2 regions of the Geomicrobium sp. JSM 1781026 genome follow, and region 2 is predicted to be linked to the other one. Evidence: predicted binding sites of a transcription regulator. Region 2 holds the regulator's gene; the other holds the start of a gene.

Region 1 (15,163 bases), on a different contig from region 2:
CGGGCGGCCGGTCATTACGTTTGCAGCGGCTGGAGTTTTGCTTCAATTTCCTTTCGGTTGGGTTCAAGAAAGTCAGGGAGAGAAAGAGATTTTCCTAATTGATCAACGGGTTCGTCGATTGCAAAGCCTGGTCCATCGGTCGCCAGTTCGTACAGAATACCGTTGGGTTCTCTGAAATAGAGAGAACGGAAATAATACCTGTCTACAAAGCCTGACGTTTGAAAGCCTTCCTCTTCAATTCGTTTTACCCACTGCTGGAGTTCTTCTTCGGTTTCTACCCGAAATGCGACGTGGTGCACACTGCCTCTTCCTTCTCTTGCTTTTGGTGAGGTCTTATCTTCTTCGACATGTACTTGTCCTGATAAACCTGCCCGGTCTGCTTCAAATACAAAAACTCGATGCTCACCGTTTTTATATTCGCCTTTTTTCGTGAAGCCGAGCACGTCAGTTAATACGTCGCTCGTTGGCTCTACGTATTGAACTTTCAAACGCACAGGACCTAGACCTAAGATGTTGTAGTCATTCGGGATCTCTTCAGGTGAAGATGGTTCCCGTTTGTCGTCCAAGTCGCTGTCGGCAACGAGGAACATCTTGTGTCCTTCAGGGTCTTGAAAAGGGAGAACAGCGGCGTTGTTCATCGTTTGGACTTCATTGTGCGTCACTTGGTACCTTTCAAAGCGAGTTTTCCAAAATGAAAGCGCAGCGACGGAAGACACGCGTAAAGATATGTCGTTAATGGTGTTTGTGCCGTCATGTTTTTGGGCGAGGTTTGGAATCTCAAAAAATGTAACTTCAGTGCCTGGGGTACCTTGTTCATCAGCATAAAATAAGTGATAAAACGACGTGTTGTCTTGGTTGACGGTTTTCTTTACGAGTTTCATTCCGAGTACATTCCGATAAAAGGCAAGATTCTTTTTCGCATCTTTTGTTAACGATGAAATATGGTGTTGACCGCGTAATTTCATACCCTTCACCTCACAGTTGATTTATTATCAGTTTAAATATAAACTGATAGAAAGTCAAACGGGAAGGAGCGATAACGATGAAGCATTTTTTTCATAAGAGTACGGATCACCCACACACATTTGTGCTACTTCACGGAAGTGGGGGGAGAGAAACCGACTTACTCAGCTTTGTTGGGGAAATTGACGTAAGGCAGTCAGTGTTAGGAATACGCGGGTCAGTGCGTGACCACGGTGGGTTTCGTCATTTTGAGCGGCCGACAGACGGAAAGTTTGATAGAGAAGAAATCAATCAACGTGCCGAAGAGGTGCTACACGTCATTGAAGATTACGTCCAGCATAACCAAGTGAACCGCAAACATATTCATCTGTTAGGCTATTCGAATGGGGCGAACTTGGCCGTAAACATGCTTCTTCAGCAACCCGAGCTCTTTTCAGCGGCTCTCCTTTTTCACCCGAGCCATCTGTACCCTGAAGCCGAGCGAAGTGATCTTAGCGGGATGCCGATTTTCATGACGAGTGGATCTCGAGATGCAATTACCCCGCCAGGAGAGGCATATGCCCTTAGACAGCAATTAGAAACCTTCGGTGCGGATGTAACTGTGGAACTCACCGATCACGGTCATGAGTTAACGAATAAGGAAGTAGATATTGCAGCAAGTTGGTGGAATAAAGGGTTGGCTAGCCGCTAAGAGCAGCGACGTTCCTGTGCAAGGTGCGGAGCGAGAGGGTGCGCGGTGGGAAGCGTGCACTGTGGTGTCGGAAATGTGCACTCTCGTGTCGAAACCGTGCACTGTGGTGTCGATAATGTGCACTCCTTTGTCGAAAGCGAGCACATGCCGTTTGCGCGTCGCCCCACAGCTACGCGTGTCAAATATACAACCAGTATGGATCATCCTCTTAGGTACAATACCAACTCCCGTGTCGAAAGTGAGCACATCGGTGTCGAAAATGTGCACTCCTTTGTCGAAAGCGTGCACATCCATGTCGAAAGCGAGCGCATGCCGTTTGCGCGTCGCCCCACAGCTACGCGTGTCAAATATACAACCAGTATGGGTCTGCCTCTTAGGTACAATACCAACTCCCGTGTCGAAAGTGAGCACATCGGTGTCGGAAAGGTGTACTCTCGTGTCGGAAATGTGCACTTCTTTGTCGAAAACGTGCACATCCATGTAAAAAGCATTCACACCCCAATAAAACCAGCTCGCTCAACATTGCATGAGCTGGTTTTATTCACGTTTCTAAGCGGTAGGAACCGTAAATTCCACCTGGTCACATGCTGCGCTGCCTACACGTTCAAATTTGCAGGTGTACCGTGTAAATAAAAACGGGTATAGCTAGATGATGACGACGAGTGACAAATTTTAAAACTGTGTCTAGACATTCATAAAATAGTCAAACCATACACATGTCATCCTACATATACAGCTGGTATAATAAAACTAAAAGATTGTGAAGTTGTGCACAATCTTTTTCGGGTCGTATGGAAAAGGAGGCAGCAGATGTTTATTGATGATCCGGTTTTGATGAGTCGACTGTTAACGTTATTGACACTATCTTTTCATATATTTTATGCGACTGTGGGTGTCGGGCTGCCACTCATGATTATGCTCTTTCATTGGCTAGGAATCCGTAAAGATGATATTCACTACATCCTTATGGCGAGAAGGCTTGCCAAAGGGTTCGTCGTCACCGTTGCGGTCGGCGTCGTCACGGGTACTGCGATTGGTTTGCAACTCGCGCTTCTATGGCCGAATTTTATGCAGCTTGCTGGACATATTATTGCCCTTCCACTATTTATGGAAGTGTTCGCGTTTTTCTTTGAAGCTATATTTCTAGGAATTTATTTATATACTTGGGACCGCTTTGATGATCAAAGAAAGCATTTGTTGTTACTTGTGCCTGTCGCGATCGGTGGGGCAATGAGTGCGTTCTTTATTACAGTTGTGAACTCGTTTATGAATTCACCTGGAGGTTTTGAACTCGTAAACGGGGAAATGGTTGACATTAATCCGTTGCTGGCGATGTTCACGCTCTCTATGCCAACGAAGGTTACCCACGTTCTTGCAACCGCGTATATGACGGTCGCCTTTATGTTGGCAGCAATTGCGGCGTTTCGCCTGCTGAAGGGAAGCCATACAACGTATTACAAAAAATCATTGAATGTCATGATGAAGGTTGGTTTCGTTTTTGCGATTGCAACCGCACTTATTGGTGACCTATCCGGTAAGTATTTGGCAGAGCACCAACCTGAAAAGCTAGCCGCTGCCGAGTGGCATTTCGAAACAGAAGAAGCGGCGCCGCTCATTTTATGGGGGATCCTTGATGACAACCAAGAAGTTCAGTATGGCATTGAGATTCCCTATGCGCTAAGTATACTTGCGCACAGCAATCCAATGGCGGAAGTGACCGGGCTAGAAGAGTTTCCAGAAGAATTACAGCCGCCACTTATTATCCACTACTTCTTCGATACGATGGTGACGATTGGGATGTTCATGCTTGCGCTATCCTTCGTATATGTGGTCGCAAAGTGGAGAAACTGGCAGTTTGTCGATCGAAAGTGGTATCGCTGGCTCATTGTGCTTGGAGGTCCGCTCTCGTTTTTAGCGATTCAAGCAGGTTGGTGGATGTCTGAAGTCGGTCGTCAGCCGTGGATTTTAAGAGGCATTATGACGGTAGACGAAGCGGCAACGACCGCCAGTTATGTAGACCTTGTGTTCATCGGCTTCGTGTTGCTCTATTTCATCCTCGGTGTGGGTACAATCGTCGTCTTACGCAAAATGTTCCGCGGTAAGCCGGTGGAAAAAGAACTCGAGGAGTTTACAGGAGGGGATGAGCGATGAGTTTAGAAGTTGTAGGGATTTCCGTACTATGGCTCTTCCTTTTCTTTTATATCATTGTCGGCTCGATTGATTATGGAGCCGGAGTGTTTAATACGCACAGTATTATGACAGGCAAACAGCACATTTTAAGCAAAGTCATTCAACGGTACTTGTCGCCGGTGTGGGAAGTCACGAATGTATTTTTCGTGTTCTTCTTTGTCGGCATCATTGGTTTCTTCCCTGACAGTGCGTATTATTTCGGAACGATACTGCTCATTCCAGCGAGTGTTTCAATTATCCTTCTTGCCATCCGCGGCTCGTATTATGCGTTTGAATCATACGGTGCCAAAGGGCATAAAGGGTATGCGTTTATGTATGGGGTGTCCGGGATTCTCATTCCTGCGTCTCTATCGGTCGTGCTCACGATTTCAGAAGGCGGGTTTGTCTATTTCGAAGATGGCAACCCGGTGCTCGATTATACCGGGCTATTTACGAGTCCGCTCACGTGGGCGATCGTCGTGTTGAGTATCGTGGCTGTCTTATATATTTCGTCAGTATTTCTCACGTGGTATGCAAATAAAACCGGCGACGGCAAAGCCACATCACTCATGCGCAAGTACGCGATGATTTGGTCTGTGCCACTCATTGTTGCCGCAAGCGGAATCATTGTGGAGCTTCGAAATCATAACATCCATCACTTCGAAAGCATTCTAAATCTATGGTGGATGTTCGCCATTTCATTCGTATTGTGGGTAGCGACGCTCGTGCTCATCGTGCGAGCGAAGCGGTTTGGTCTCGCGGTCTGGCTCATGATTGGACAATTTGCTTTCGCCTTCTTCGGGTATGGAATCTCCCATTACCCATATATTTTGTATCCGTATTTAACGATTTACGACGGTTTTACAAATGATGCGATGGCCATCTCGCTCATCGTCGTGTTTGGCCTCGGCATGTTGTTGTTATTGCCGTCACTCTACTTGCTTGTACGTCTCTTCTTATTTGATGACAAGTATGTAAAAGGAAAGAGGGGTTGAGCTCATGCTAGATGACTTTCTCATTCTCGTTGCTCCGTTCCTTGTGCTCATCGCAGCGATTGTGATTGCCTTCTTTATAGCCTCAAAAGATAAAACGTGACAGAAAAGAACGCCCCAACCAATGTCGATGGGGCGTTCTTTTTGAGTCGCTTCACGACCGTTCTTGGACTCTTCATAACCGAACGGCTACCTTCGAGTTTTGACCGGGTCTTATTTGTGTATATAGAGGGTGAACAGAAAAACAACGATGGAGGAACGATCATGAAAAAATGGATAGCTGGAATGGGAATGCTCTTACTTTTGACCGCTTGTGCGACGGATGAAGAGGAACAAACCGAAGAAGCAGAAGCAGATGCCCCTGAATCTGAAGAAGAACAGACCGTAGAAGGGGAGGGTGGCGGTTTTCTTTGGAAGATCGAGGAAGGGGATACGACGGTCTACTTGCAAGGCACGATTCATACTGCGTTTGCTGACATGTATCCACTCAACTCAGAACTAGAAGCCGCCTATGAAGAGGCGGATGTACTTCTTCCTGAAATTGACTGGCCCCGCATGGACCCATCAGGGGGCTTAAATGAAGAAGAGATGATGGATTTGATTACCTTTGATGATGACACGTTGCTCGAAGATGTGATTGACGAGGAAATGTATGAAGAGATCGTCACCATCATGGAAGCTCAAGGAATGCCAGAAGAGGTGGTCAACAGCTTGGAACCGTGGTACATTACGAGCGGACTTCAAGAAGAGGAAGAAGGAAATGCGACGTTTGATGCTGGCGTCGATTGGCATTACCTCGAACGTGCCGTTGAAGACGGAAAAGAAATTGAGGAGCTTGAAGGACAAATAATTAGCTTGCTCGCATTGAATGAGCAGTCCCTCGAACTTCAACTTGAACAACTTGAAGATGTGATGAACCCCGAGGACGTCGATATGCCAGATGTAGATGGGGATGACATGGTTGAAATGTGGCTAGAAGGAGAAGAAGAACCGTTAATTGAATATTGGGAAGAAGTGACGTATGGGGAAGAGTATGACCGAGTGTATTTGTGGGATCGAAACGAGCGCAATGCCGATATTATTGATGAAATCTTGCAAGAAGATGACGGTCAAACCTACTTGGCGCTCATCGGCGCATTCCACTTTTTTATCGAGCCAGGCGTTCATGATTTCCTGGAAGAGCGAGGATATACGGTGGAACGAATTAATTAGAACAAAAAAGAAACGTTCATGAATAAATCGTGAACGTTTTTTTTCTATTCGTTTTTACAATCGCACGGATCACAATCAATACGTACTTTATTTTGAATAACTTGGTCACCGATGACAACATCACTCTCACGATATCTTGCGAACAGAACAATGTCACCTGTTGTGCCTTCAGGAATAACCGTCACTTGATTTCCTGCTGCATCGAACCAACCGATAAATTCAAAACCTTCCACTGGTCCTGGATCTTGTAGAATAATCGGCAAGTCTTCTGGTTGATAACTCGTTGGATTCGGATTAACGTCACCTAACACGTTCAGGTACGTAATCGTGTTTTGGCCAGGAGATGGGTTGAATACGAGCACCACCTGGTTGTTGAGGAGCTGGATGTTCCAATCCTCAAATCCAGTTACAGGTTTGAGAAACGCATCAGCGTCAGTTTGCGTTAACACAGGGTAAGTCTCTGTTGGGATGGCAATGACGATAGGGCTTCTTTCTGGATCTGGAAAGACATAGTCGGTAGTGTCTAATTGGAATATCGAACCTGGAAGCAGTGGGTTTATGATGCGCACAACATTGTCTGCAGTCGCAATGAATAGACCGTTACTGTCTAAAATGAGATTTTGAACATTCAATATTCCAGCATTTAATATCCCTGGTGCAATTGGTGCTTCATTAGAACCAACAGAGCCAAAGTTTACTTGGTCACTTAATGTGAGTGTTCCTAAATTGAAAATCGCACCCGCTTGCGTCGCGGCACTGTTATCGAGAATCGTACCATTTTGAATGAGGGCATTACCCCCTGTATTAATCGATATTGCTCCGCCAACGTCACTCGTATTACGGTCTATTTCTGTGTTAATGATTGAAACTACAGCATCAGTATTTATAAATACTCCGCCTGCTTCATTTGCTGCTGAATTTGAATCAAGGAAACTGTTCACGAGTTGAAGCGTAGCGCCAAAGTTCACATAGATGGCTCCAGCGTTCGTTGAAGCGTTGCTAAAAAACGTACAAGCAGAGATGGTTGACTCGGTATTCGTGTTAAGAAAAATTCCGGCCCCGCTGCTCGACACGGCATTACTTGTGAACGTGCTGCCACTTAAATTCATGATCGCTGAATTATTTAAGAATATGCCCCCGCCATTTGCTGCTGTATTGAATACAAAGGAGTTTCCACTAAGAACGGAGTTACTGTTATTGTTTAAATAAACAGCCCCTCCATTCGCGCTTGTTGAGTTGCTATTAAATTCGCTATCGCGCAATTCGAAAATCGTGGTTGGATTAACAAAAATCGCGCCGCCATTATTCGCTTGATTGTTGAAAAAGCGACAGTTCGTCATGATTGTTGAGGTATTTATATTGGCAAACAATGCCCCGCCATTTGTGGATGCGATGTTTTCGCTGAAGGTCACGTTTGTACAACGCAGTGTAGTCGTTTGATTAATATAGATGGCGCCGCCGTTACTACCAGAAAAACTGCCAAGCACAGTTGTGTCATTAATGGTGAGTGCACTGTTACTTCCGCCAACATAAATTGCGCCACCAATCTCCGGAGCTGCACAATTTGAAATAATTGCGTTCGTTAAGGTAGTAGAATTACCTGCTTGAGAGATCGCTCCTCCGCGAAAAGAAGAAAAGGAATTTTCTAATGTCACATCTGTAATGTTTAATTGTCCGGCAGTGTTTATTAATGGTGAGGCGACACTACCACTATTGCTTGCGCCATCTACAATTAAATTTTGCAAGTTTAATTGACCGCTACTTGTTACATTGAATACTACACCTAAAGAAGTTGGAGATCGTTGAATTAGGGTGGTTCGGCTTGCCCCACGTATGAGTACAGGATAATTCACTGTAGCCGTCCCTTCAGCAACAATATCGTTCGTAATAATAATTACAGGCGCATTTGCAGCCAACGCTAATAAAAGCTCTTGAAAGCTTGATACATTCAAGATGTCGATACCTCCTTTTCCCTACTATTTTCTCTTTTTAATAACGTATGGATGAGTCGTGAGAGTTGCTTGTATTGGCGTCTAAAAATGAAAAAATGTGCGATTAAAGAGACGGGGGTAGAGAGCATAAGTGTGGAGGGGACAGAAGTTGCGTTCAGCATAAGGTTAGTGGCAAGTCATTAGAAAAAACACGAGACTTCGCAACGAAGTCTCGTGTTTTATCCGGCAAACAACTCACTTTCAAGGTCTTTCATCTGCTTTAAATAGCCGTTCTGTGCAATGAGTTCGTCATACGGCCCTGCCTCAATGATCTGTCCGTGATCGACGACGATTATTTGGTCCATTTGTTCGAGACCGGTGAGTCGGTGACTAATGAGCACGACGGTGGCGTCTTCAGTACGGCTAAACACTTGGTCGAGCATGCGCTGTTCGGTAAGGGCATCTAATGATGACGTCGGTTCATCGAGCACCCACAGTGACGCGTCCCGCAAGAAGAGGCGAGCGAGTGCGAGCCGTTGTTTTTCTCCACCAGATAGGTTTGCGGCGTTTTCATGCAAGGCGTCGCTCAAGTTCAAATGGTCGAGTTCGACGCTCTTGAGCGCATCGGTCATTTCGGCTTCTGTTGCTTGATCGTTGCCCATTGCCAAGTTCTCGTTTACGCTACCGACAAAGAATTGGTTGGACTGAAGCGACACGTTGCTTGATTGCCATACGTCTTGCTCATCAATATGGTCAAGCTGGGTGTTGTTCAAGTAGATCGGTTGATCGTCAACAGGTTGCAACTTGAGGAGCAACGATGCAATCGTCGATTTTCCTGAGCCGCTTGCTCCGATGATGGCGGTATGGCTCCCAGGGGCGATGGCAAACGAAACGGACTCGAGCACTGGACGTGGGAAATCTGGAAACGAAAAGCTCACCCGATCAAACTGAATACTCGGGGGTGAATCACCGTCATACGGAGTAAATGACGGTTCTGTACGCGCATCCTCATCAATGTCTTCCAGCCGTTTGGCGGCTTGACTGCTCTCCTGCACGTAGTACGGGAAAAGCGCCATCGGTGTGACTTGTTCAAAAACGGTGAGTGAAATCATGAGAAGCATGGCAAGCAATGTGCCGGCGAGATTTCCTTCTGCGACTTGAAACCCAGCGAACGCGAGCACGCCAACAGAGACGATGAGTGAGAGAAATCCAATGGCGAACTCACTCCAAATGTGCATTCGCTCGGACTGCTCTTTCTCCCGTTCATACGCATTAATTTTTTCGTGAACAACATGTTTGTGTTGCTCGGAAGCGCCGTGAATGACGAGTTCTTTGAAGCCAGAAAGAAACTCGGCTGTTTCGGATGAAAGCTCGCCTCTCGTTTGGCGAAGCTTAGAATCGACACGACGGTGACCGATAAAAAATAGTGTTGGAATGACGACGAGCACGAGTACAAAGCCTGCCAAAATAACAACCGCAGAACCGAAAGAAAGCGTGAATGTAAACGTAATCGTTGCGATAAATACAGTAAGCATGACGACGGGTGGATAAATGACGCGCAACAACACGTGTTGTAACGACTCAACGTCCCCAACAATTCGGGACATAAGGTCACCGCTTTGAATTTTTGACAATACGCGAGATGCGACGGGTTCCAACTTTTCGTATACCCTGAGGCGGATGTTACTCAACATTGTGAATGTCGCACGGTGTGAGAAATAGCGTTCACCATAGCGGCTGATGGCGGCGGTCACACCGAGCAGTTTCACGATCGCAACGATCACCATGAGTGTGTAGATCGGGGGCGTGAGTGCGGCTCGAGAGATGAGCAAACCGCTTGCCGAAAAGAGACTTACCGCTGCGATTCCGGCAATAAATCCAGTCAAAATTGATAAGAGCATATCACGCCTTTCGGCAAACGCCATCTTCACATAAGGAATGAGAGCTTTCATGACGATTCTCCTCCTTGTTGTGTCTGGATCATCTGTTGGTAAAGGGGATCGCTCTGCCACAGCTCTTCATGCGTGCCGACGGAACGAACGGTTCCTTCGTCCATGAAAACAATCCGATCTGCTTGTCGAATCGTATAAAGGCGATGAGCGACGACGATCACAGTCGAGTTCTGATTGAGTCGTAACAACGATGATTGGAGCACTTGCTCTGTTTTTAAATCGAGCCCGGTCGTCGGCTCATCAAACAGAACGACCGCGGGTTTCTTATAGAAAGCTCGTGCAATGAACACACGTTGACGTTCACCACCGGATAACCCGCGCCCTCCGTCACCAATTACAGTATCAAACCCGTCTGGAAGCTGTGCGATCCACTCGTACACACCGGCCTCAGTTGCTGCTTCAAACACTGCTTCATGTCGGATCGAATCGTTGTCACCGAGCGCGATGTTCTCCGCAATTGTGCCGGCGAATAAATAGCCATCCTGACTGATGACGCTCAGTTGCTTAAACCAAGACGCAACAGACAGCTGCTCACGGTCGACCCCGTTAATGAGGTAAACGCCGGAGTGAATCGGTAACAAGCCGCCAAGCATATGAAGAAGCGTAGATTTACCTGATCCAGTGGCGCCGATAATCGCAATTCGTTCAAACGGACGAGCATGAAAGTCAACCGCTTCGATTGCGAACCGATCATCGTAGCGAAACGCCGCTTCCTTTAGCGTGAGTGTTGGGGGGTGTTCGTTCGCGACCGGTTGCTCTCCCCAAACGACCGGCTCCCCGCGATCATTGTTCACAAGTTCTTCCACTTTATCGAGTGCACCTGAACTCGTTTTCCCTTGATGAAATGCTGTGCCTAACTCTTTCAGTTTATTGAAAAGCTCGGGCGCGAGAATGAGCATAAGAAAACCTGAAACAAATGAAGTGTCTTGCACGATGATCATGCGAATCGCAACTTCGAGCGCAATAATACCGATGCTTAGCATCGAGATGAACTCTAGCGCCAAAGAGTTGCTAAACGCCACTTTCAGCACGTTCATCGTCGCATCACGAAACGCTAAGCTCTTCTCTTTAATGCGTTGGCGGTGCTTTTCAGATTGCCCGAAAAGCTTGATCGTGTTCAAACCGCGTAACGTGTCGAGGAAAACCCCAGAAAAACTGGCCATCTGATCGAGCTGTTCTTGCGACTTATCGCCAGTTTTCATGCCGATAATGATCATATAAATAAAAATAAACGGAGCCGTAATAAGGATAATCAGTCCGCTCGCCCAATGTTCAAAGAAGATGACGGCAAGAATCATGAGTGGAATTACAAGCGATTGCACCATTTGTGGAATGTACTTACTATAGTAGTTTTGAGTCTCATCAATCGCATCGAGAAAGTAGCTCGTCTTTTGACCGGTATGCGCCTCATCGCTCCCAATAATCACTCCATTCGTATAATGATCGATTAAACGACCTCGAGCTCGAACTTTCGCATCTGAAGCAATTCGGCTCCCCATTCGTTGAATGAGAAAGCGACTAAACGTGCGCAGGAATAACGCAGCAACGAGTAGAACAAGTAGAGGGGCAATCTGTTGAAACGTCGAAGATTGCAGAAATAAGCCATCAATAATAAAAACAATGCTATATGCTTGCGTAATGATTGCTACACCTGTAACAACAGTGATGAGCAACATCATGTACATCTTTCGTCGGTAAGGATTCAGTCGTGCGTTCACAAAAGCCCTCCTTATCGTACCTCTTACATCCTATTTTATAGCTCATCAGTTAGCTTTCATACAATTACGCCTTACAATCACCAATTGTTGCGATTTCTATCACAGAACAGTAACGGATTTGTCATGATTACAGAAAACGGGAGGGGGAAACTCATGAGTATACGTGCGTATGCCCAAATCATCATACAGATCGGGATTCGGGTAAAACCGGGCGAACTGGTGCGCGTCAACTGTCACCCGGAGCACCTAGCGCTCGTGCAAGAAATTGTGAAAGAGGCGTATCGTAGAGGTGCCCAACATGTGGAGCTCGACGTACGCGACCCTAGCATTGAGGATGCGAGAACCGAGCACGTGCACGAAGAATTTCTTCATACATACCCAGAGGTTGCCGTCACGAATGAAAAAAACAATATGCGGGCAGGGTATTCCTCGATTACGATCACGTCACCGACATTTTCACAGTACGCCGATGAGAATTTACAGAAGAGAGCATTGGCCGTCCGTCAGGCGAAAGCACGGGCGATGCGACCGGTGCGGCAATTCGGAATGGAAAATCATAACAAATGGGTCGTCGTTTGTGCGCCAACAACGGAGTGGGCGGTGCAGCTGTTCCCTGATCTAAGCGAAGCGCGGGCAATTGAGCAATTGTGGTCGCTCATCCTAAATGTGTGTGGCGCATATGAAACAGACCCGGTGTTCGCTTGGAAGCGTCGTGATGAAGCGCTTAAACAAAAGGTCGCATTGCTCAATGATGCACGGTTTGACGCGTTGCGATTTGTGAGCCCAGTAACGGATTTGACCGTGACGTTAATTGATGGGCATCGGTGGACCGGCGGGTCTGAACGAACGAAAGACGGGCGCGTGTTTCTTTCTAACATTCCTGTAGAAGAAGTGTGGACGATGCCCGACAAACGAGGAGTAACCGGCTTTTGTACGCTGACGAAACCGGTGCATCTGCTAGGGCAAACGTTTGAGGGTTTGCAGTTGTTCTTTGAAACAGGCCGTCTCGTGCGCATTGAACCTCCGAATGCTCGCTTGTTTGCCTATTTGCAAACCGATGACGGGGCGAGTAGGCTCGGAGAGGTTGCGCTCGTTGCTGCAGATGCAGCCGTCGCAAAAACAGGCGTAACATTTTTGAATGTGTTGCTCGATGAAAATGCGGCTTCACACATCGCTTTTGGAGGAGCGTATGTAGACAACTTATACGACGGTGAGCAGATGAGTGTGGAAGAACGAATGGCAGTAGGGATGAACGAATCAGCCATTCATGAAGACGTCATGATCGGTAGTGAACAGATGAACGTGTACGGGTTGAAAGCAGAACGGACGGTTCTGATCATGGAGCATGGACGGTGGCAAATTTAGTATGCTACGCTACACACATGTGTAAAGAGGAGGTGATCACGATTCCGATTTGTGAAAATTGCCAACAGTTATGGAGCTATCGATGGAGTTTGAAGCAATTTTTTACGCGTATTCATCATATGAATTGTTCTCATTGTCACGTACCTCAATACTTAACGAAGCGCGCAAAGAAGCGAGGTGTGATCACTGCGATATTGCCGCTCATGATCCCAGTACTTAGCTTGTTTACAAGTCTGTCTTTTTTAGGGATTATGAGCGTGTTTATCGTGTTAGCTGTAGCAGTGATTGCGGTCTTTCCACTGCTCATGGAGGTAGGAAATGAAGAATACTTGCCATTCTAATGATGGCCTGGAGGGAGAGAAATTTGGTTACACTCGTTCGCATGAACAGTGAAGATGTAGAGCGTTACGTGGAAACGGCTATTAGAAAGTACGCCCGAGAAAATGTGAAATCCGGAACGTGGAAAGAAGAGGGGGCAGAAGAGCGGGCGCGAGCGACTTACGAGCGGTTGTTGCCACACCTTGATAAAACGACCGGACACTTTCTGTACGACGTGTACGATGAACAAACCCCGCTAGGTCTCGTTTGGTTTGCCAAAGTATCAGACGACGAAGGGTTTATCTACGATATTTCCCTATCCCCTGAACATCAAGGAAAAGGATGGGGGAAACAAACGATGCAAGAAGTCGAGCGGCTGGCAACGAAGATGGGCATTTCTCGGCTCGGGTTGCAAGTGTTTGGCCATAACGATGTTGCAAGGCGTCTTTACGAGAAACTCGACTACGAAGAGACGAATATTATAATGAAAAAAGACATAAGGAGGAGTCGGGCATGATTACAGAGCAAGATATCTACTATCTTGAACGTGCGGTTTCTCTTGCCGAAAAAGGGTTGGCCGAGGGCAATGACCCGTTTGGCTCGGTCCTCGTATCCGCAGACGGTACAATTCTTGCCGAGGATTATAACCGTGTATCCTCAGGGGACGTGACGAAACATCCAGAAATTGAGCTCGTTCGCTTTGCATCTGTTCATCTCAATCAAGAAGAGAGACACCAATCTACCGTGTATACGTCAGGTGAGCATTGTCCGATGTGTGCAACGGCTCATGCGATGGCAGGGATGGGGCGAATTGTGTACGCCACGTCATCAAGCCAATTACGTGAATGGAAGCGAGAATTCGGGAGTACGAGCACAGTCGTCCACCCGTTGCCGATTCATAAAGTGATCGTCGATGCGTGGGTTGATGGCCCAGTGGACACGTTTTTTGATCAAGTAAAAGCGTTACATAATAGAAGACACAAATTAAAGTAAAAGTTCCCTTTGGCAACGGTGAAATTCTTTCAATTTCGTTAACAAGGATTATCGGCGGCGGAAACGGTGTATAGTAGAAAAAGGAACATGTGTAACGTAAGGGAGAAAAACAGCGTTCATTTTTATGAGGCGAGTTTGGTATACAGAAGGAGCGTATCCAATTTGAAAAGATCCCTGTATGTGTTTATGTTTGCGGTTACCTTTTTCTATATAAATCCGGGAGCTGCCGATGCAGCTGAAGAATCAACGCTATGGGATACGATTAATCAGTCAAGGGAAGAGATTGCAGATGATTTTCAACTGAGAGAGCTATTCCAAGATATTAACCGTATGATTCATTCGGTCATCAATGCCATTACAGGCAACTCAGATGAACCACCTGAAGATGTCGAAGATCCAGATTTGCACGAGCCAACGGATCAATTGTTCTCCATTCATAATATTGAAATGGGCGACGATCGGTCGGATGTTGAAGCTGAAGTAGGTTCACCTGAACGGTCTTCACTGAGTGAATACGGCTTGGAATGGGTCACATACCACGATCAATATCGCAACTATGTTCAGGTGATGTATGACGAGGAAGAGCAAGTGCGTGGCTTATATACGAACCAAGACTTAATTTCATCATCGAGCGATCTTTCATTTGGCAGTCTGCAAGAAGATGTGCGAGGGGAACTTGGTGAGCCTGAATCTTACTTAAGAAAAGGGCTCATTCGATATCAGCTCGATGGAGACGGCGAACATGATGTGTTCGCTGAAGAAAATCAATACGTTACCGTCTTTTATGACGTGCATGAGGAAAGTCGGGTAACCGCGCTGCAAATCATTGATGAAGAAATTGAACAAAGTAGAAGTGCGA
Region 2 (15,163 bases):
GCGATGATGAGGATAGGACGGTTTTGTTGAACAACTTGCTCAAGAACTGGAAGAACTTCTTGAATGTTTGAGATCTTCTTGTCTGTAATGAGGACGTAAGGATTCTCAAGCTCTGCTTCCATCTTCTCGTTATCCGTAACCATGTAAGGTGATGCATATCCACGGTCGAATTGCATACCTTCTACGACTTCTAGCTCTGTTGTGAATCCTTTTGATTCTTCAACAGTAATAACGCCGTCGTTTCCAACACGGCTCATCGCTTCAGCGATAAATTCGCCAACTTCTTCGTCGTTTGCAGAAACAGATGCTACTTGCTTAATCGAGTCGCGACCTTCGATTTCCCGGGAAATCTTTTGAAGTTCTTCAACAGCAACTGCTGTAGCTTTTTCGATTCCACGACGAACGCCCATTGGGTTTGCACCAGATGTAACGTTTTTAAGTCCTTCTTGGATCATCGCTTGTGCAAGAACCGTTGCCGTCGTTGTACCGTCACCGGCAATGTCGTTTGTCTTGCTCGCAACTTCGGATACGAGTTGTGCACCCATGTTTTCAAAGTTGTCTTCAAGCTCAATTTCCTTTGCAATCGTCACACCATCATTTGTAATTAGTGGTGAACCGAATTTCTTTTCAAGAACAACGTTACGTCCTTTAGGTCCGAGTGTAACTTTAACTGTATTTGCGAGTTGGTCAACACCGCTTAACATTGCGCGGCGTGCGTCTTCACTATAACGAATATCTTTAGCCATTGAAATTACCTCCTAAATAAATGTATCTAGGCAGCGAGCCTAAGAGAAACTTCCTTAACCGATGACGGCTAAAATATCACTTTCACGTAAGATCAAATATTCATTGTCTCCGTGCTTTACTTCTGTTCCTGCGTATTTAGAGAAGATAATCGCATCGCCTTCACTTACTTCTGGAGCTACTTTCTCACCGTTTTCAGTGACACGACCTGTGCCAACAGCTACAACTTTACCTTCTTGTGGCTTTTCTTTAGCAGAGTCAGGAAGTACAATCCCGCTCGCTGTTTGTTCTTCTTGCTCAACTAGTTCAATAACAACACGATCACCTAATGGTTTTAACAAGGAAAACAACCTCCTTTGAGTTATGTTGTAAGCACGTCTCTTCTTCAGTTGTTATACTGGGTTCAGTGACTGTACAAGGGATTTATTAGCACTCACTCACGACGAGTGCTAATTCCACTTTCAATAATAAAAGTTTCACCTAAATTTTGCAAGTGGTTGACGAAATTTTTTTGTTACGAATGTTGTTTCAGACAATACGCGTTGTGACATGCTACAATAGAATTGCTTTTTCTTAATTCCCGAACCTAAAGGAGTTTTGTTCCTTGAGTTACACGCTACGATACTGGCTCGTTGTGATCGCATTTATTGTTGCCCAAGTGCTATCGCTGACGTTGAGCATTGTGTTTGGTTTATTTTCTAACATGAGTTTAGAAACAGCCATGTCCATGGCTGTCGTCATTCCGTTTTTCCTCGGTGCAGTTACGATGATGTTGCTTATTCGAAACGCACATCCGCTCATGAGACCGGAGAAACCCCGTTCTAATATAGGGCCAACGATTGGTTGGATCTTTGCCGGTGTCGCTCTTGCGCTCATTGGTCAGAACCTCGGATTTGCTATTCAGTCTGGGTTATACGGAGCCCCCCGTGAATCTGAGAACACGATGATGTTATTAGAAGTCATGAGTTCGGTTCCAATTATGTTGCTTGCGGTTGTCATTTTCGGTCCGATCATGGAAGAGATTTTGTTTAGACAAGTGATTTTCGGCAAGTTATACAAACATATGAACTTCTTCTTTGCTGCTGGATTGAGCTCCTTAGCCTTCTCCATTGTTCACATGGAGATCGCGAATATTTTCGTCTATGCAGGAGCAGGTTTTGCCTTTGCTTTCGTCTATGTGATGTCGAACCGCATTATCGTCCCGATCATTGCACACTGTCTCATGAACGCCGTCGCCTCATTACCGATCCTTCTTGAGTATCTAGGCTATGACGTTTTGGAAATGATGGAAAATGTTGAGCAGATGACGCAGTTCATTACACCGTTAATTGGCGTGTTCTTCTCATGAATCCGCTTATTCTAGCGGTATTGTATTTCTTAGTCGGGAATTTGTTTGTTATGTTTGCGATCGTTCATGTACAAACGGAAGGCTGGGAATTCTTTTCGGTTTTATTTATAAGCATTGCCGCGGCTGATTACATGCTCGCCTGGCACAACTTACAAAAACGAAAACAAAGCCAAAGCAATCAATGATGAACGCTTTTCGATTCGCCCCAACCACGAATGGTTGGGGCGAATATCACCTTTCACAGTCGTTTGCTGTACATACGTATGATTTTACGAAAATAAAAACTGAGCCCATTCCAAGTTGAATGAGCTCAGTTTTTTTAGGTTTACTCTGAATATGTGTCAGACTCTGCCATTTGCCGTTGTGCTTCAGCTTCTTCTTTTAATCGTTTCTTGTAAACCGCCCTAGAGATGACGAGGCTTAATTCATAAAGTAGCAATAACGGTACGGTAACCATAAGGTGGGAAATCAGTTCCGGTGGCGTAATAAATGCTGCGATAACAATGAGTACGAAGTAGGCGTACTTCCGAATTCGGTGCAAAAACATCGGCGAAATGAGGCCGAGTCGGGTTAAGAACATAATGAGCACCGGCAGCTGGAATAAGAACCCAAACGGAATCGTTAACCGAAATAAGAAAGAAAAGTATTCTTTAATTCCGTATTGCTCTGTAATGTTGAGTCGGTCCCCGATACTAGCTAAAAACTCTAATAGATAAGGAATGAGGATATAATAAGAAAAGGCAATACCACCGAGGAAAAGCAAAACCGCAAGTGGGATATAAGATAACGTAATCTTCTTCTCTTTATCCGCCAAACCTGGGGAAACAAATGCCCACATTTGATACCAAATGACTGGAACAATTAAGATTAAACCGATGACAAAAGCAAAGTTAATATACACTTGCAACGGGTCAGTAAGCTGAAAGGCGTTCATCGGGAAGTCTTGGGCTTGTGGGATATTTTGTAAGTATTCAATGACCGTAGGCGCAGCTAGAAATCCTCCAGCCATACCGACAACAAGATAAATCGCAACGATAATTAATCGTTTGCGCAGTTCTTCAAAATGGGCGAGAAAAGTCATGTCTTGTTGTTTCATCTACACCCGTCCTTCATCCAAATCATAATCATTGTGTTCTCCATCTATTTATTCTTCTTCGTATCGTTAAGAACGTTCTGAGTTGCCTTTCGGAACTCTCGTACGGCACTTCCCGTCGCACGTCCTACTTCAGGAAGCTTATTCGGACCAAAGACGATGAGTGCAGCTATGAGGATTACGAGTATACTGCCAAATCCAATATTCATAGTGTCTCCTCCTTTATATTACTTTGTTTGTAGAGGGTAATGTTTGAGAAAGTATATTAAAGATTGCAATTCAATCGAAAGATCAATGTGATGCAAACGGATGTGATCAGGAACGCTCAGTCTCGTAGGAGTAAAGTTCATAATGCCTTGAATACCTGTATTTGCCAAGCGATCTGCAACCGTTTGTGCAACAGCTGACGGAACGGCGAGGATTGCCGCTTTAATGTCGGTTGTTACCTTTTCGTCTAGTTCATCCATATGACTAATGGTGACCCCGCCGATTTCGTGACCGACAAGTGAATGATCATTGTCAAATGCTCGAACGATTTGCGTGTTGTTGTTTTTGGCAAAGTTATAGTTAAGCAACGCTTTGCCTAAGTTCCCAACACCCACTAATATAACATGTGTCGTCTCGTCTTGATCGAGTGTTTTGCGGAAAAATGATAACAAATAATGAACATCATAACCATATCCTTTACGACCTAGAGCGCCAAAATACGAAAAATCCCTTCGAATGGTTGCTGAGTCAATCTTCACCGCTTCGCTCAATTCTGTTGAGGACACGCGTAACTTACCAGAACCATATAGGTTCTCAAGATAACGATAATATAAAGGCAAGCGCTTAGCTGTTGCCTGGGGTATTTTCTGTTGTTCCTCCATAGGCATTCCCTCACGATCGGTCTTCTCTTTACAGCTAGTATTATAACATGTTTTCACCAAAGTCGCTGTACGCTTGACCTATCCGACGTTGTCTTATAACGTTAGACTAAACAGTCTCGCAGATGTCTGCGTAAAAGGATGAGCCCATTGATCATACTGCAATGTGACCGAATTTCGAAATCATTTGGAGTCGACTCCATATTACAAGATATAAAAATGGAAATCAAAAGCGGGGAACGTGTTGCGCTCGTTGGCCGCAACGGTAGTGGAAAAACAACACTACTCAAAATTATTACCGGTGAAATGTCTTATGACAGCGGTGAAGTGATTATGCCCAAATCGGTGAACGTCGGCTTTCTCGCCCAGGACACGGGCATGAACTCGACACGCAGCATTTGGGACGAGATGCTTACCGTGTATGAACAGGTCATCAAGCTTCAACATGAACTCCGAGCACTTGAAGAACAAATGTCTGACCCAAAAGTATTTGAGGACCCCGAGCGGTATGAACAGACGTTGAAAGAATACGATGACAAACAAGAAGCCTTTCAAAATAAAGGTGGCTTCCGTTATGAAGCGGACATTCGCAGCATCCTATCTGGGTTAAATTTCGATCACTTACATTACACCCAAAAAGTTCAGACGCTTAGTGGTGGCCAAAAAACGAGATTGGCCCTCGCTAAACTTCTCTTATTAAAACCAGACTTGCTCATTCTTGATGAGCCGACGAACCATCTGGACATTCATACACTATCATGGCTAGAGAATTACTTGAACGGGTATGATGGCGCTGTTCTCGTCGTTTCCCACGACCGTTATTTTCTTGACCGAATCGTAACAAAAGTATATGAAATTGCCCATTTGCAAGCGACCGTCTTTACAGGCAATTACACAGATTACCTCATTGAGCGCGATAAACGTCGAGAATTACAACAAAAAGCGTATGACAAACAACAAGAAGAAATTGAACAGCTCGAAACTTTCGTCCAAAAAAACCTCGTTCGCGCTTCTACGACGAAACGTGCACAAAGCCGTCGCCGAAAATTAGAACGAATGGATCGAATCGACGCTCCCCTCTCTGATCAAAAGAGTGCATCGATTTCTTTTGATATTGAACAAAAGAGCGGAAATGATGTAATCAGTGTGAGAGACCTCTCATTTTCGTATGGTGACTTGCCCGTTCTCACCGGAGTGAATCTAGCGATTACACGCGGTGAGAGTGTTGCGATGATTGGACCGAATGGCACTGGGAAGTCCACGCTCTTGAAGATCCTCGGTGGGCGTCTTGAAGCCGAGAACGGAAATGTGCTGCACGGGAGCAAAGTAACTGTAGGGTATTACGACCAAGAACAGCGTGATTTGAACGCGAGTAAAACCGTGCTTCAAGAACTTTGGGACGAGTATCCCCATGTGTATGAACGGAACATCCGTACGGTTCTCGGTCGTTTCTTATTTAGTGGGGAAGATGTGCTAAAACCTGTCCACAGTCTGAGTGGCGGGGAGAAAGCACGACTTGTTCTTTCTAAACTGATGATGAAAAAGGCAAACTTGCTACTCTTTGATGAGCCGACGAACCATTTGGACCTCGACAGTAAAGAAGTGCTTGAAGAGGCGTTGTTGGATTATCCAGGGACGAGCGTATTCATTTCGCATGACCGTTATTTCTTAAACCGTTTATCTACACGAACACTAGAATTTCATGAAGGCTCCCTTATTGAATACCTCGGAAACTATGACTATTATTTAGAGAAAAAAGAAGAAGAAGCAGAGCGGGAACGACTGCGACTTGCTGAACTTACTGACGACCGTGTAGTAAATGCCGCCCCACCTGAATCATCGCAAACCGCAAAGAAAGATTTTATGCAAGGCAAAGAAGATAAACGAGAAGCGCGCAAACGCCAAAGACAGATTGATATGTTAGAAGAAGCCATTGAACAACTAGAGGCGGAAACCGAACAATTACAAGCACTTATTCTCCAGCCCGACGTATACGAAGACTTCGCTCGGGCGGCAAAGATCCAAGAAGATATCGAACAAAATGAACGAAAGATTGAAGAACTCCTGGAAGAATGGCAGGAATTGCAATCATAAAACGATTGCCAATGCTTAAGACATGTGCTAATATAATCAACTGTTGTATAACCTCAATGATATGGTTTGAGGGTCTCTACCAGGAACCGATAATTCCTGATTACAAAAATGGCTGTTTTCATTTTTGTAATCAGGAATTTTTTTATGTCTTCCTGAACGATGATGAACGCCATCACTACTAAACAGGAAGAAGGTTGTTTGTATGAATTGGAGAGTGTACATTCTCGCCGCCGCAGCTTTTTCAGTCGGTCTCGTGGAGTTAATCGTTGGGGGTATACTGCCTGTCATTGCTGCTGATTTGGATGTAACCATTGCATCTGCTGGTCAGCTCATTACCGTGTTTGCCCTTGTTTACGCAATTTCAGCACCTGTATTAATCTCAATAACTGCGAAAGTTGAACGGAAGAAATTATATATCATTGCACTCATTATCTTTACCCTTGGAAATATCATGACGTACTTTAGTACGACTTTCGCTCTCGTTATGATTGCCCGTGTTATTACAGCCATGAGTACGGCTCTAGTTGTCGTCTTATCGTTAACCATAACAGCGAAAATTGTAAAACCTAGCCATCGGGCAAAAGCGATTGGCCTTGTGTTTATGGGAATCAGCTCTTCTCTCGTTTTTGGTGTCCCAGTAGGTATATTCCTAACAGAAGTATTGGATTGGAGAACGGTCTTTTTAGGCATTGCCCTTCTATCTTTGCTTTCAATTATTCTTGTGAGCTTGCTCATTGAGAAGATGCCTGTGGAGAAAGTTGTACCGATCCGTGAGCAAGTACAATCGTTGAAAAGCATCAAGATTAGCACTGCTCATTTAGTTACGTTGTTCATGCTCGCCGGTCACTACGTGCTTTATGCGTATTTCACACCATTTCTTGAAGAAGCGTTTCAGATGGAACCGCTATGGATTAGTATTTCTTATCTAATCATTGGTGTAGCATCTATTGGCGGGAATGCACTCGGCGGTGTACTCAGTGACAAGTTTGGATCAAGAACGTCCATACTTGCTGTCGTATCCACATTTGCCGTCGTGCTGTTCGTCATCCCTTTCACGACCGGATATCTATTAATGTTCCTCGTGTTTACCGCATTATGGGGTGGCCTAAGCTGGGCACTCACTCCGGCAATGCAAAACTATTTAATTCAATCGGCGCCAAAAACATCCGACATCCAGCAAAGTTTAAACACTTCCGCTTTGCAATTTGGAATCTCCATCGGTTCAGCAGTTGGAGGACTCGTACTTGCATTTACAGGAACAGTAATGAGTCTCGCAAGCTTCGGAGCGGTTCTCGTTCTAATTGCATTTGGTTTTGCAATCGTCTCATTACGCAGACCACAACTGAACTATACTCAACAGTCAGCAGAAGTAAAGTGACACAAAAAGCCAGCCTATAGTCGACCTATAGGCTGGCTTTTTTATCAATTATCATCGCAAATATAATCTCCTTGCCAGTCCCAAACGTAAGCTTCGCTTAGCTCTCCTTCAATCTTTAAACCAACAGGGACAAGGGAGAAAGAACGATCACGTTGCCATAGGCGGCAACTTTTTAAATACGTCTTATCATACGCAAATGTGTACGTCTCCAGTTTCTCGAGAACTTCCTCAGGATCTTCTTTTACTCGAGTCTGAAGATATTGACGCTCTTCGGTGAGTAAATCAGATTTAAAGTATCCGAGCAGGTGGTAGAGCGCATTGGACAGCTCAGGCAAGTCCGCGGAATGCACTCCTCTATAAGTCCTGTCAATTTCCTTTAACCGAAGAAACGCAGCATTCACATCGCGTTCGTTTGGACGTAAATGATGGCGAATGTCCCGATATGCTGATTGTGAGCAAGCGAGGACGAAGTATTTATTTGCTGCCCATACAGCTTCAGCGGCTTTAGAGACCGCCTTTCGAGAAGTAATTCGTGACATTCTGTTTTCACCTCACATGTGTAGTAAGAGGGAGGTTTGGTACCCCATTTAATTTCAAATCAGCAACGTTCTTCTTTTTCCATTCTACAAACGCAGCTGCACCAATCATGGCTGCATTATCCGTACATAAAGATAAAGGTGGGATGATGAGTTGCACACCGATACGCTCCATCTTATCTTTCATAGCACTGCGTATCGCTTGATTTGCAGCCACTCCACCTGTAACAATGAGCTGTTTCGTGTCATAAGAGAGCGCCGCTCGCGATGCCCTTTCTACGAGGACCTCAACAATACTTGCTTGAAAGCTCGCTGCAATATCTTCTGCGTGAATGTCTTCGCCTCTTTGCTTTTGATTGTGCACATAGTTTAAGACCGATGACTTCAATCCGCTAAAACTAAAATCATACGTATCTTCCTCTAACCATGACCTAGGAAAATCGATCGTTGGTTCCACTTCTCTGGCGAGCCGATCAATGTGTGGTCCGCCTGGATACGGTAGACCAATGGTGCGAGCTACCTTGTCATATGCTTCACCAACAGCGTCATCTCTTGTCTCGCCAATAACCTCATAACTTCCCTCTGTCTCCATGTAGACTAAAGACGTGTGTCCACCTGAAACAACAAGTGCCATCGCAGGGTATTCAATCGTATCAACCAAGTTCGTCGCATGAATGTGACCTGCAATATGATTAACTGGAAGCAGTGGTAAGTTGTGTGCATACGCAACCGCTTTAGCCGTATTCACACCGACTAACAGAGCACCTACTAGGCCAGGGCCTTCAGTAACCGCCACAGCATCAATATCATCATACGTAAGGTTCGCTTCAGCTAGTGCATGCTTGATCACCGTTGTCATATTTTCAACGTGGTGACGAGAGGCAACCTCTGGCACAACGCCTCCAAATTGTTCATGAATCGCAATTTGCGACGCTACTTGATTGCTCAAGATCTCTTTTCCACCTCGAACGATTGCTGCGGCTGTCTCATCACAGCTCGTCTCAATAGCAAGAATTGTAGGGGTTAACAATGCTTCATCTTCCTCTCTAACTAGGTTCCATTTCAAGCGTCATAACAAAAGCGTCCTCTTTTGTATCCGTATAATATCCTTTTTCGATCCCCGTCTTCACAAATCCAAATTTCTCATATAACCGTTGTGCCGCCGTGTTGCTCGTGCGAACTTCCAACGTCATCTTTCTCGTATCGTATTGCTTTGCCGTCTCCAAAACTTCTTGAAATAACTGTTCACCATACCCATGCCTTTGCACGGAAGAATGGATAGCAAAATTCGTGATATGCGCTTCTTGCATGACGAGCCAAACACCACCATATCCGACGATTCGTGCGTCTAACTCTAACACGAAATAATGAGCAAACGGATTCTTCACAAGCTCATTAACAAATGCGTGCTCTGTCCACGGCATCGTGAATACGTCCTGTTCAACGATGAGTACTGCCGGTATGTCAGCAACCGTCATCCGTCTAATGTTCACCAATTCGCGAGCACCATTACCCATCATCACGAGATTCTTTCTGGATATTTTTCTCCGCCTCTGCCAATTGCAAATACCGGGGGACAACCGTGTCTACATTCGTTGCAGCATCTTTTTTACTTGCCAAATGGATCATCTCACTTGGCTTCGTGCGGTTGTCTGTCGCGCCTCCAAATATTGCTCGTTCGCCAAGAACTTCTTGGATTTGTTCTTTATGGTTTTCTAGATCTAAACTTAGAAAAAGAACGTTGCGCTCGAGCGTGTCCAGTTCTTTTAGCAGATCACTCATCAGCACAAGCTCGTCCTCACGGATTTGAGAAACTTCTCCATCATTTGATTCATACAAACCAGCATATACTTGCCCTCGTCTAGCATCAATAAACGGACAAATCACGGTGCTCGTATACTTCCCATTTTGGGCTAACAGCTCAAGTGAAGATACTTCATATAAGGGGATGTCCAATGAACTCGCCATCGCCTTAGCCGTAGCGACGCCGATACGCACCCCTGTATATGATCCAGGACCCGTCGTCACAACAATGCCGGTTAGATTTTTCATTTCCAGATTCGCTTGATTCATCACCTCATCAATGCCTGGCATGAGGCGAAGAGAGTGATTTTCTTTTTTGTACGTCGTCCACTCTGCAACAATCTCGCTGTTTGTACCGATTGCAGTACCTAACACATACGTGGATGTATCCATAGAAAGAATCATCATTCATACACCTCCAACACAGATGTATAATGCAAAGCATTTGTTTTGATTTGTAAACGTCGCTCTTGCTCTCCAAGTCGTTGGAGGGTAATATGAACGGTATTTTCAGGCAATGGTACGCTCAATCGTGATGGCCATTCAATGACTGTTACTCCGTCTCCATCAACAAATTCAGAGAGACCGAGATCTTCCTCATCGCTCTCGTCCAAGCGATACGCGTCAATATGGTAAAAAGGAAGCCTTCCTTTATACTCTTTGATAATGGTAAATGTTGGAGAATTGATATTCCCTTGAACACCTAGGCCTCTTCCAAAGCCTTTACTAAAATGCGTTTTCCCTGCACCTAAATCCCCGTCCAACGTATAAACATCCCCTGGTTTGGCGACTTGTCCTAGCTGTTCCCCTAGACGCATCGTTTCTTCTGTATCATTCGTCAATATTTCGTATTCTCTCATGCCCTCACCTCTATTCAAGAACGATGTGTATATCCTTCACGCACAAGGCGTGTTTTTTGTGTGGTCGAGTTTAACGTCACATCTGCACCTTTTCCGATGACATGACCGATTATTGTAAGTGGATCTCCTATACGTTTTGCCTCTTCAGCAATACGTGGCCAATCCTCTTTCGAAACCGTACCTAGCAATTGAAAATCCTCACCACCGTTAAAGGCAAACCGCAAAGAAAGTTCGCGCCCAAACGTCTCTTCCATCAACTCTGGCATCGGGATGTTGCTTTCCTCAAGTTCAATATGAACGTCACTACTTTCAGCAATCTCCCATATTTCACTTGATAAACCATCACTGATGTCATTCAATGCCATTCTCGTTGAGTTCTCGGTGAACATTTGCGCAACCCCAGTATGCATCAGCGGTCGTTGATGCGCCTCAACAAATGCTTTGTTCGGGTTAGCATCTTGATTTAATAACTGCTCGAGACCTGCAGCTGAACCTCCTAATGAACCCGTAACGAAAACAACATCACCGACGCGTGCACTACTTCGAAGTAACGCCCTTCCCTTTGCCACTTCACCGAGAACCGTCACAGATATGTATAGTTCACTTTTTGATGTCACACTGTCACCGCCAATGAGATGAACCCCTTGTTGCTGTGCCAAGCTTTGCATTCCATCATAAATTTCAAGAACTTCATCATCAGACCAACCACGAGGAACAGCAATGGATACAAGGTAATATTTAGGCTTTCCACCCATTGCAGCTACATCACTAATGTTTACAGCGAGCGCCTTATAGCCAATGTCTGCCGGTTTCATCGTTGATCGTTTAAAATGCACACCTTCGCATAGCGTGTCGACACAACAGATCGTCTCCAATTCAGCATTTGGCTGAATAATTGCTGCATCATCCCCAATTCCGACACGCACACCTGGCTGTTTATCTTCAATTGTATTATGAATCCGTTCTATTAAGCGAAATTCATCCATCATTTATACCCCTTTAAGTCAAGGCTCATAACCAATATTCTAGCATACAATTGGTGCACGTACACGAAAGTACACGCATTGTAAAACTGCCCCAAAATGCGGTTCATGAGGGTATTTGGAGGAAGAACTTCTCTCATTTTTCCAAAATCCCCACAGAAGAACCGTAAATGCCAACATAAGCGCGTTTACGGTGGGATTTCGTAAGTGTTCTGGATAATAATAAGTAAAATCCCCACACACATTATCGAGCAGAGCCCGACCCATTGCGAACGCTAATTTTTTGTCGTTGTTACTCTATGCAGTGGATCATTATCGCAAATAGGCACACACAGTTACTTAGCGTTATGCTTTCGTTGGACACTAAAAATCTGCAGCATCGTCACATGAGTAGGTTCGCTTAAACACAAAAAAACAAACGATTTGTCGTTTGTATGTTTAATTGAGCTATGTATTTTTGGTTGCAACTTCCAGGCACTACAACCTTTTCTCAAAGAGAAGGAAAAATTCGACGTAGTGTCGAAAGTAATTTGGTTGCACTCTCCGAGTACTACAATCTAAATATTAATTGGTTGCACTCACTCAGTACCACTATCCCCTCTTGCTTCGAAGTTTAGCCGACGTAGTGTCGAGGGTAAAATTGGTTGCACCTTCCAGGCACTACAATTCTTTCTCGCAGAGAAGAAAAAAATTCGACGTAGTGTCGAGAGTGAAATTGGTTGCACTCTTCGAGTACTACAATCTAAAGAATAATTGGTTGCGGGAGGAGGATTTGAACCTCCGACCTCCGGGTTATGAGCCCGACGAGCTACCAGACTGCTCTATCCCGCGATGTGAAAAAACCTGGCAACGTCCTACTCTCACAGGGGGCTGCCCCCCAATTACCATCAGCGCTAAAGAGCTTAACTTCCGTGTTCGGCATGGGAACGGGTGTGACCTCTTTGCCAATGTCACCAGATTCGTTTGTGGTGTCTCTCAACGCCACGTGTAATAATATATCATGGAAAAAAAGATAATGCAAGGCATCTAGAAAAAAAGTTTATTTATTTTTTTGCAGCCGCTAAAGCAAGGCGCAATTCTTCAATGATTTCCCCGCTATCTTCTAGGCCTACAGACATTCTCACAAGTCCTTCCGTTATACCTAAGCGTTTTTGCAAATCACTCGGAATGCTGCGGTGGGATGTTTTTAGCGGGTAAGAAACTGTCGTTTCTACTCCTGCCAATGTGGGTACAATTCGAATCCATTGTAAGCTCTTAAAAAATGTATACGCATCAAATTGATGGCCGAGGTCGAAACTTACCATCGCTCCATTACCATGATCACTTAAGGTGTTTGGATAGTACACCTTCACACCTGGTTGCTCTTGCATAAAGGTTGCCACTTCTGCCGCGTTTTTGCTTTGTTGATTCATTCGAACGGAGATCGTCTTTAATCCTCGTGTCGTGAGCCATGCTTCGAAGGGGCTGACATTCATACCTAACTGGATGACTTTTTTCTTCGCCTGCTCAACTAACGATGATTCTCCGACAAGGACGCCCGCGGTAACGTCACTGTGCCCACCAATATATTTGGTTGCACTATGTACGACCAAGTCTGCCCCTAATGTATAAGGCCTAACAAAATATGGCGTCGCAAACGTGTTATCGATCATGACCCTGACGCCGTGACCCTTTGCTATTTGCGTGAGTTGTTCAATATCTTCAACCCTTAGAAGGGGATTGGCTGCAGTCTCTCCAAAAATGAGCGTTGTCTTTTCTGTTAATGCACTAAGGATATTGTTCTTATCGGCAAAAGAGGCCGTGTTTATTTGAACATTCCAGTCCGTAAGAAAGTTGTGAAAGAGGTCATACGTCCCCCCGTACACATCTTCTGGAATGAGCATATGATCTCCTGGTTTTACGACAGCTAAAACACCTGCAAGGATCGCAGACATTCCTGATGACGAAGCCACACCTGCGGGCGCCTCCTCCAAACCAGCAACAAGATCTGCTAACTCGTCTGTATTCGGGTTCCCATAGCGCGTATACATGTACCGTTCATTTTCAGGAGAGAAAAACTGTTCCAAATCATCTAAATCCGAAAAAGCGAAGGCTGACGTCTGATAAATCGGGGTTGCTTTACTATGTAAATGATTCTTTTTCCCAGACTCTTGATGAATAACTCTCCAGTCGAAATGCTTCATGGTGACTCACTCCTTTTTTCGAGTTTATCACAGTCGAATGTCGGAAACGATGACTAAAAAGAAATCTGTGAGAAAATATGACATAGTATTCTTTATATTCGATTCTGACTCTATACTTCGCTAGTATAGAATCAGAACCAAAAATTTGCTTCCTTACACTTCCAATGTCGCCATTTCAACAACTGTGCGCGCGGCTTCATTTCCTGTGTTTGGATGCTTAATCCCCGTTCTAGCCAAAGCTTGTTCACTCGTATCCGTCGTTAATACACCAAAAGTGATCGGAATATCTGACTCAATATTAAGTGAGCTTACACCACTCGTCACTGCTTGGCACACATAATCATAATGTGATGTTTCTCCCCGTATTACGGCCCCGAGTGCAATGACACCATTATAGCGTTGACTTTCTACCGTCTTACGGGCGGCAAACGGGATTTCAAATGCACCTGGAACTTCAACAATATGAATATCTTCACTTTTGACGCCGAGCTTCATTAACGTCTCTTTTGCCCCTGCCATAAGTAGATTTGTAATCATTTCATTAAAGTTAGCTTTTACAATCGCAATCTTTAATCCTCTTCCGTCCAATGTTCCTCTGTACGTCTTCTCCATTTCAATGACCTCCTATATTAAGTGACCAAGCTTTTCTTTTTTTGCATTCATATAACGTTCGTTTTCCTCATATACAGTTGGTGCAAAAGGAATGATCTCTTCTACAATAATCCCAGATTTTTGTAAGCCATTCACTTTCTCCGGATTATTCGTAGCGAGAGACACTTTACTGACACCTAAATGATCGAGCATAACAGCGGCAACCGTGAATTCACGTTCGTCGTCTTTAAATCCCAACGCTTCATTCGCTTCTACAGTGTCGAGCCCGTCGCTTTGTAGTTGATACGCTTTAATCTTTTCAAACAAGCCAATTCCTCTACCTTCTTGCCGCAAGTACAATAATACTCCGGCTTCTCGTTCACGAAGTGTGCGCAATGCGTCTTCTAGCTGCTGTCCACAATCACATCGTTTTGAGTGAAAGACATCTCCAGTCAAGCATTCCGAATGAACTCTCGTATACACTGCTTCTGGAACGGAAACATTTCCCTTTACAATCGCAACATGCTCTTCATCGTCTAACTTTGTCTTAAAGACCGTAATATGAAATGTCCCGTATTCAGTTGGAAGCATCGTTGCCGCTTCAGCCTGTATCAAATTCTCTGTACGAATGCGATATTCTTTTAAGTCTTCAATCGTAATAAGAGGTAAGTCATATTGCTTCGC

The links. Region 2 encodes Rex, which represses fermentation and respiration genes when NADH is low (regulators of the CRP and FNR family bind a similar motif). Its sites were predicted from a motif close to TTGTGAAATATTTCACAA; they were not measured.
Region 1: a site for Rex is predicted at 2,413-2,430, ahead of ACE1TF_RS04490 (cytochrome ubiquinol oxidase subunit I). Genes of this name have one in related genera too.

The regions. Positions count from the first base shown of each region.
Region 1 is NZ_JBHFQF010000002.1:312,932-328,094, forward strand. It holds gene ACE1TF_RS04480 (ring-cleaving dioxygenase) at 15-965, opposite strand; gene ACE1TF_RS04485 (alpha/beta hydrolase) at 1,043-1,654, shown strand; gene ACE1TF_RS04490 (cytochrome ubiquinol oxidase subunit I) at 2,465-3,805, shown strand; gene ACE1TF_RS04495 (cytochrome d ubiquinol oxidase subunit II) at 3,802-4,818, shown strand; gene cydS (cytochrome bd oxidase small subunit CydS family protein) at 4,823-4,918, shown strand; gene ACE1TF_RS04505 (TraB/GumN family protein) at 5,080-6,027, shown strand; gene ACE1TF_RS04510 (hypothetical protein) at 6,072-7,979, opposite strand; gene cydC (thiol reductant ABC exporter subunit CydC) at 8,198-9,910, opposite strand; gene cydD (thiol reductant ABC exporter subunit CydD) at 9,907-11,628, opposite strand; gene ACE1TF_RS04525 (aminopeptidase) at 11,782-12,993, shown strand; gene ACE1TF_RS04530 (TIGR04104 family putative zinc finger protein) at 12,981-13,334, shown strand; gene ACE1TF_RS04535 (GNAT family N-acetyltransferase) at 13,358-13,828, shown strand; gene ACE1TF_RS04540 (nucleoside deaminase) at 13,825-14,304, shown strand; gene ACE1TF_RS04545 (CAP domain-containing protein) at 14,467-15,163, shown strand, end outside.
Region 2 is NZ_JBHFQF010000018.1:2,671-17,833, forward strand. It holds gene groL (chaperonin GroEL) at 1-746, opposite strand, end outside; gene groES (co-chaperone GroES) at 801-1,085, opposite strand; gene ACE1TF_RS19740 (CPBP family intramembrane glutamic endopeptidase) at 1,349-2,092, shown strand; gene ACE1TF_RS19745 (DUF4305 domain-containing protein) at 2,089-2,277, shown strand; gene tatC (twin-arginine translocase subunit TatC) at 2,418-3,188, opposite strand; gene ACE1TF_RS19755 (twin-arginine translocase TatA/TatE family subunit) at 3,233-3,394, opposite strand; gene ACE1TF_RS19760 (redox-sensing transcriptional repressor Rex) at 3,413-4,054, opposite strand; gene ACE1TF_RS19765 (ABC-F family ATP-binding cassette domain-containing protein) at 4,193-6,145, shown strand; purine riboswitch at 6,169-6,268, shown strand; gene ACE1TF_RS19770 (MFS transporter) at 6,348-7,523, shown strand; gene ACE1TF_RS19775 (DUF1722 domain-containing protein) at 7,568-8,062, opposite strand; gene tsaD (tRNA (adenosine(37)-N6)-threonylcarbamoyltransferase complex transferase subunit TsaD) at 8,070-9,089, opposite strand; gene rimI (ribosomal protein S18-alanine N-acetyltransferase) at 9,106-9,552, opposite strand; gene tsaB (tRNA (adenosine(37)-N6)-threonylcarbamoyltransferase complex dimerization subunit type 1 TsaB) at 9,569-10,270, opposite strand; gene tsaE (tRNA (adenosine(37)-N6)-threonylcarbamoyltransferase complex ATPase subunit type 1 TsaE) at 10,267-10,722, opposite strand; gene thiL (thiamine-phosphate kinase) at 10,737-11,708, opposite strand; tRNA gene ACE1TF_RS19805 (tRNA-Met) at 12,460-12,536, opposite strand; rRNA gene rrf (5S ribosomal RNA) at 12,547-12,663, opposite strand; gene ACE1TF_RS19815 (trans-sulfuration enzyme family protein) at 12,749-13,888, opposite strand; gene ribH (6,7-dimethyl-8-ribityllumazine synthase) at 14,042-14,500, opposite strand; gene ribA (GTP cyclohydrolase II) at 14,513-15,163, opposite strand, start outside.